3 regions of the Romboutsia sp. 1001216sp1 genome follow, and region 1 is predicted to be linked to each of the others. Evidence: riboswitches for the same ligand, from Rfam matches in the RefSeq annotation. Region 1 holds a riboswitch; each other region holds the start of a gene.

What was found. A riboswitch is a leader RNA that binds a small molecule or an ion and turns the genes downstream of it on or off. The one in region 1 is predicted to bind cyclic di-GMP.
Region 2: another riboswitch for cyclic di-GMP. It lies ahead of ABHC41_RS04760 (NPCBM/NEW2 domain-containing protein); the one in region 1 lies ahead of ABHC41_RS06600 (response regulator transcription factor).
Region 3: another riboswitch for cyclic di-GMP. It lies ahead of ABHC41_RS07700 (SpaA isopeptide-forming pilin-related protein); the one in region 1 lies ahead of ABHC41_RS06600 (response regulator transcription factor).

What each region holds. Positions count from the first base shown of each region.
Region 1 covers NZ_JBDPHA010000005.1:34,202-36,482, reverse strand. The annotation lists gene ABHC41_RS06600 (response regulator transcription factor) at 743-1,342, opposite strand; cyclic di-GMP riboswitch class II at 1,396-1,479, opposite strand; gene ABHC41_RS06595 (response regulator transcription factor) at 1,635-2,237, opposite strand.
Region 2 covers NZ_JBDPHA010000003.1:95,799-98,079, reverse strand. The annotation lists gene ABHC41_RS04765 (SagB/ThcOx family dehydrogenase) at 1-385, opposite strand, end outside; cyclic di-GMP riboswitch class I at 644-730, shown strand; gene ABHC41_RS04760 (NPCBM/NEW2 domain-containing protein) at 941-2,281, shown strand, end outside.
Region 3 covers NZ_JBDPHA010000006.1:88,818-91,098, forward strand. The annotation lists gene ABHC41_RS07700 (SpaA isopeptide-forming pilin-related protein) at 1-1,358, opposite strand, end outside; cyclic di-GMP riboswitch class II at 1,433-1,514, opposite strand; cyclic di-GMP riboswitch class II at 1,666-1,747, opposite strand; cyclic di-GMP riboswitch class II at 1,897-1,979, opposite strand; gene ABHC41_RS07705 (tetratricopeptide repeat protein) at 2,077-2,281, opposite strand, start outside.

The DNA.
Region 1 (2,281 bases):
TTTGGTATTATTAATTTTATTTCATCTACTACTTTTTGTGATATTGTATGATCTTTACCTATTAGGATTATATTTTTAGAATTTCATTTTTTATTTATATTGATATGTTGTCTTTATTGATAAGCATCATTGGTGCGTTATATATTGTGGCTAATGGTGTTGCTATGATTGCATCTACTGTTGATTTTTCGTTTATTAATATTATTGTATCTATTTTTTCTTGTTGGATTTCTTGGCTTATTTTTATTGATGTGTTGTATATGTCTTTATCAGTGAATTATTTTATGTTTATAGCGTTTGATTTTGTAGTCATTAATATTATAATATTAATGTTATAAGCCCTTGTACTTTTTTTAATTTTTATCACCTCCATTAATAATAAATATATATATATATATATATTTATTATTAATAATCAAAACACAATTTATGCTATTGTACCTGCCAATATTCTTTCTTTGTAAGTTACATTCATATGTTTTTATATTAAAATATTTCAATCTTAGTCTACTATATGGCATACATTATATTTTGTAAAAAACTGTACATATTATATATAAAAATAGCTACTACGAATTTTACCTCGTAATAGCTATTATATTTATCTTAAAAATTCAATAATAATACCATTAATATCATATCCAACTTTATATAACTTGACCTTAAGTTCAATACCAATTAGTGCATCCTCTTTCTTATAACTAATTCAACTACTCGCCTTTAATAAAAAAATCCTTGTCACTTAGCAAGCCAACTCTTTGTCCCTGAAGTATAATATAATATCCTTTCTATTTCTAAATTTCATTTTAGAAAGTATACTGCTTATATGCTTTTTAACAGTATACTCTGTTATAAATAATTCTTGTGCTATTTCTCTATTGCTATATCCTTTACTAACAGCGTATAATACTTCTTTTTCTCTCTCTGTTAATAATTCTATATCTGAGTTGTTGCCGCCCAATACATTTGCTAAAAGATCGCTATCATAAAATTTTTTTCCTTTTCTTATACTATTTATCTTATATATAAAATCTTCTTTATTATCTATATTAAGTATATACCCATCTACACCATTTTTTATAGCTTTCTCGCATATAGTCTCATTCTTAGCAAAGTCTAGTACTATAAGTTTTTTATTTTCTATATCTTTTGTAATTTTATCTAGAAATTTTACTTGGCTTTCTTTAATATCTAACACTATATAATTTATATCTATTAGCTTTTTTCTATCTATATCGTTTATACTATTTGTTACTATGTTTTTAGTATGGTAAATAGACCTAAATAAATTATCTAATGATTCTCTAACCATAAAAGATTCTGAGACTATTAATGTACCCATATTTATATTCCTCCCATAAAATAATTTAGAAATAAAAAAACCAGCTATATATAAATTAAAATAGCCGGTTGCACTACTAGCTCCATATATTCCAAGTGCCCATATACAGAATATACTTCAAAGCTTCTTTATTTTGTTTTTTTAATTAATTTAATAATAATATATTTATATATAAATATTATCACAAATTAAATTTTTTTGTACAAAATCTCTTCTCCATTTTATAGTATAAATTCCTATATTATTTCATAAAAATACATTTTATATTATTTATATATATAAATCGTCATTTTTAACTTAAATTATTTATATATATTATTATATCTTGCCTATTTCTTAAATTTAACTTATATAAAATATTAGTTATATGTTTTTTTACTGTATACTCTGTAACCCCTAACCTAGATGCTATTTCTCTATTACTTAGTCCTTTTGCTATTTCATCTATAACCTCATTTTCTCTTATAGTTATATCGTTGTTACAATTAAATTCCTTTTTATTCATTGCCTTTTGAACTACAAAAGGATCATAAAAATTCCCACCAGACATTATCTTATTTATTATGTATCCGAAATCTTCCTTATCCTCTATATCAGTAATATATGCATCAGCTCCATTTCTTATAGATTTTATACATATCTCTTCATCTTTATATAGATTATAAATTATTACTTTTATTCTTTTATTATTTTCTTTTATATTGCTTATAATATTTAAATCAAAATTGCACTTTTCCCTTATATCTATAATAGCCATGCCATACATACCTATATCTTTACTTAAATTTTTAACATCTTTTTCCTTTTTTATATTTATATTTTTAAACTTTTCTTTAAATAAAGTTGATAATGCTTCTTTTAATATAAACGATTCTGAAATTATTAGTATATTCATATTCTTCCCCCCCTTTTTCTACTACATTATTCCACCCAATAGTT
Region 2 (2,281 bases), on a different contig from region 1:
TCTTTAAACCATCAACATTATTTATTATTAAATATGTTTCAAATGGGTGAGTGCAACCAGCAGAAGGTACAGTTCTTAAGGCACTAAATTTATCTTTTACAGTTTGGATTCCTTGAGTAGCCCATAGTAAATACGAAAGTTCAGATAAATTTATTTTTTCATCACTATATTTTCTTATACTTCTTCTATCATTTATACAATCTAGTACGTTAGGTTTAACTAAAATGTCTTTGCTTACAGGAGGTAACTCTATTAAATTAGAATTTGAATCATATTCTTTTTGGAAAGAAGGAGCGGGTATTCCTTTTTGTTTATCCGTTTTTATCTGTTTTAGTATTTCAAAATCAGCTTTGAAAAATTCTCTGTTTTGTGCAATTTTATCCATAGATGTCTCCTTATTAAAATGTATAAATTTTTACACTTATTATACCATATATATAAATATAAGTGGAAAAAGCCTAAATGGTAAAAATTTCATATTAGAAGCTTAATTACAGATAAAAATTAATAAATATTTTTGTGTAGTAATAATTAATATTTGCTTTAATAGAATATATTCAAAAATATATTAAAATTATTTTAAATTAAAAAAAACTATTTTAATTTATAAAAAATTATGTATAATTAATATAGATGACTAAAAATTACATATTAGCAAACCTAGAGAAATCTAGCGACGCAAAGCTAAAGGGGCTAAGGTAAAATTAGACTATGCCAGCCAGTTGCCAAAGAATTGATATTCTTTGTTTTTATAGAGTTATCTTATGATATAATTGTAAGATTGTTTTATAATGTTTACTTTAGATGGCAACTACCCTTTATAAAGGGTAGTTTTTTATTTAATAAAAACAACTATAGCTCTATAGCAAGACTATATTTTGAAATTTGGGGTAAAATATTTAGTTATTGTAAATTCATATAATATAAGAGGGAGAATATTATGAAGAAAAAGATAGCATCAATATTGGCCATATCTGTTATAGCAACAAACAGCACACCTACTTTAAATGTTTTTGCTAACGAAGTAATAAAGGAAAAAGCATTAGCGATAGAGGAACAAGTTTCTAAAAGTATGACAGTTAGTGATTTTAAAATTAAGAACAATCCTAACTTCGCTAAGTATAATGAACTTTATAGAGTTGAGATACAGTCTATAACAAACAATGGAAGAAGTTACCCAGGAACTAAGATAGAAAATGCTATAGATGGAAAACTTAATACACATTGGGAAACATACACTAGAAATACAAATGAATTTAAAAATGAAGTAATTGTGGAGTTTAAAGATATAGCCGAGATAAATAGATTAGCTTATGCTACAAGACAAGACGGGGCTAAAGGTAAAGGATATCCTACTAGTGCAGAGATATATGTTTCAGAGAGTGAAATAGGTGAAGATTTTAAACTAGCAGGAAAAATAGAAGGAAGTAAAGTTACAGGTGGAATGGTTGAATTTAAATTTGATACTGTAAGAGCAAAGAGAGTTAAATTCAAATTCGTAGAAGCACATGACGAGTGGGCAAGTGCCGCAGAGTTTTGGTTCTATAAAGAGGATAGAATTCTAGATAAGATGGAAAGATTATTTACTAATGCAAACATGAATGAAGTAAGTAAAGAGTTTGCAACTCCTGAAGCATTAAACACTTTAGAGAAAGAAACTGAAGGACATCCATTCCGCGATAGCTTTAAAGAATATATAGATAATGCAAGACTTGTTCTAGAGAACAAAGAGGTTAACTTTATTGAAACTAAAGTATCTAAGTTATTAGGGTATGGAACTGAAAACCAAAAAGCTTATGATGACAAGTTTATGTTAGGTAAAGACCACATCGTTAATACACAAGTAAATGGTGGAACTTACTCTACAACAAAAATAGAATATATGTATGATGGTGACCCTAATACACATTGGGAAACAAACAGAAGCAATGGTAATGGTTTCACTAATGAAGTGGTATTCACTTTTGATGAAATAGAACAACTTGATAGAATAGCATTATTACCTAGAAGCGGAAATCAAAAAGGATTTCCTACTAAGTATGAAATATATGCTTCAGAAACTTCTCAAGGGGATACATTCAAATTAGTTTCTAGCGGTACTGCAGAAGTTACTAAAGACTTCATGCAATTTAAATTTAACCCAACAAACTTTAAGAGACTGAAGTTTGTATTTAAAGAGTGCCATGAAAATAGACCATTCATATCAGAAGCTAGGTTCTATAAAGAAGATGCTTTATCAGAGAAAATGGATAAACTATTTACAGACAGTAATAAGAATACA
Region 3 (2,281 bases), on a different contig from region 1:
TCATATTTAACCGTATCATCAACACTATTTCTAGTTCCATTGTATGATAACTTTGCAGTATTTGAGTATGAATCTTCAACATTTGTAATCTTCATGTCGTAACAAACAATATAGTAATCATCTACGTTTCCAAAATTTATAGTTAAATTTCCATTATTAGTGTTTATTTTATCTTTAAATTGATCTGTTACCCACTCAAAGCTTTCATCTTTATTGTATTTACCTATACTTATACTGTCCTTTAAAAGTTCCATTCCTTTAGGTGTAAAGTCATTTAAAGTTACATTTTTAAGATTTGACCTATTTTCATTAATATCTATTCTATATCTTACATTTTCGTTCATAGATGCTACATTTTTACCTTCTGAATTTTTAGCAGAGGTATAACTATACTTACTTATAACATCTTTTGCTTCATTTTTTTGTTTTAATATAACAGTACTATTTAACTTACCATCGCTTTTATTAAATACTGCTGTATTCTTATAAGAACTCAAATTTTGAGTAATCTTTGTCTTATAAGTTACAATATATTTATCTTTAATATTTCCAAAGTTTATACTAAGCCTATTAGATGATTTGCTTATATTTAAGCTATCTGTGACATCTGTTTCTGCGCTATCTCTTTCTATTTTAATTACATTTACAGAACTTGGTATAAGCTCCATTCCTTCAGGCATATTATCTGTTAATACTGCATTTGATATATTTGAAAATTTCTCATTAACATATACTCTATATTGTTGAGTTTTTCCTAGTACTGGATAATATATATTTCCTACCGTATTTCCATCTGAATCTACATGGTCATAATTATTTATAGTTTTAAGAATCTGTCTATCTATTATAGGCTCTGTTTCATTAGATGGTTTTATAGCTATTTCTATGCTAGTAACTGGTTTTCCATCAACCCATACCTCTATCTTCTGATTATCTACTTCTTCCGTTTTATCTGCATATGCTGATACATTAACATATCCTCCTATTGCATCATAAACATCATCCCCAAAAGTTGCTACTACTTTATTACCTTCCATTTGTACACTTTTAAAATGCTCTGGGGGGAATTTAAAGCTAAATCTTTCAAGCCAACTAGGCATTTCAAATTCTATAGTATCACCTGGTTTTATACTCCCTGGACCATATTTAGCCTTATACTCTAGTTTAAAATTCAATTTTTCTCCAGGCTCAATCTCTTTTTTATCACATGTTATAGATACTTCTATTGTATCCCCTTGATTATCTGTCTTAACTTCTTCAGCATACGCAAAATGTGTATTAATTAACACATTTATAACCATTAGTACTGACGTAAGTATCGATATTATTTTTTTTCCTAACTTGTATTTATTTTTCAATAAATTTCACCACCCTTTTTAAATCTTTTTATTTTAAAATAAAAAAGACTATTCAAGATAATGATGATTTATTATCTGAATAGTCGGTTGCACTATTAACTCCATATACCTCAAGTGCCCATATACAAGGTATACTTCTTCATTCCTATTTTTAGCTTATATGTATTTATGCCCTTTTAATAATTTTGCTTTGTGTGCATTTATGCTATATAAAATTGTTAGCTTTCATTTGATTTTCATTAATGTCTTATCAATAAACTTTTATTTTAAAATAAAAAAGACTATTCAAGATAATAATGATTTATTATCTGAATAGTCGGTTGCACTATTAACTCCATATACCTCAAGTGCCCATATACAAGGTATACTTCTTCATTCCTATTTTTAGCTTATATGTATTTATGTCCTTTTAATTATTTTAATTTGTTCGCATTTATGCTATATAAAATTGTTAGCTTTCATTTAATTTTCATTAATGTCTTATCAATAAACTTGTATCTTAAAATAAAAAAGACTATTCGAATAATATTTAAATATTATCTGAATAGTCGGTTGCACTATTAACTCCATATACCTCAAGTGCCCATATACAAGGTATACTTCTTCGCTCCTAATTTTAACTTTTGAATATAATTATATAATCTCAGTGATTTATTATACCCTTTAATTTAGTTAAAGTCAATTTTAGATTTTTTTATAGTAAATTTTAACTTATTTTTTATCTATATTTATCAAGTTCTCTTAAACATGCCACTGTAATTTCATCTTGTGGATCTAATTCATAAGCTCTTTCTATATAATATATAGCATCATCTATATCACCTTTGTTTAGATATGCCATCCCTAAATTGCATAATATTTCTGGATCTTCTTTTATTTTAGCTGCTTGTTCAAAGTGTTCTATAGCTTTATCTATATTGAAC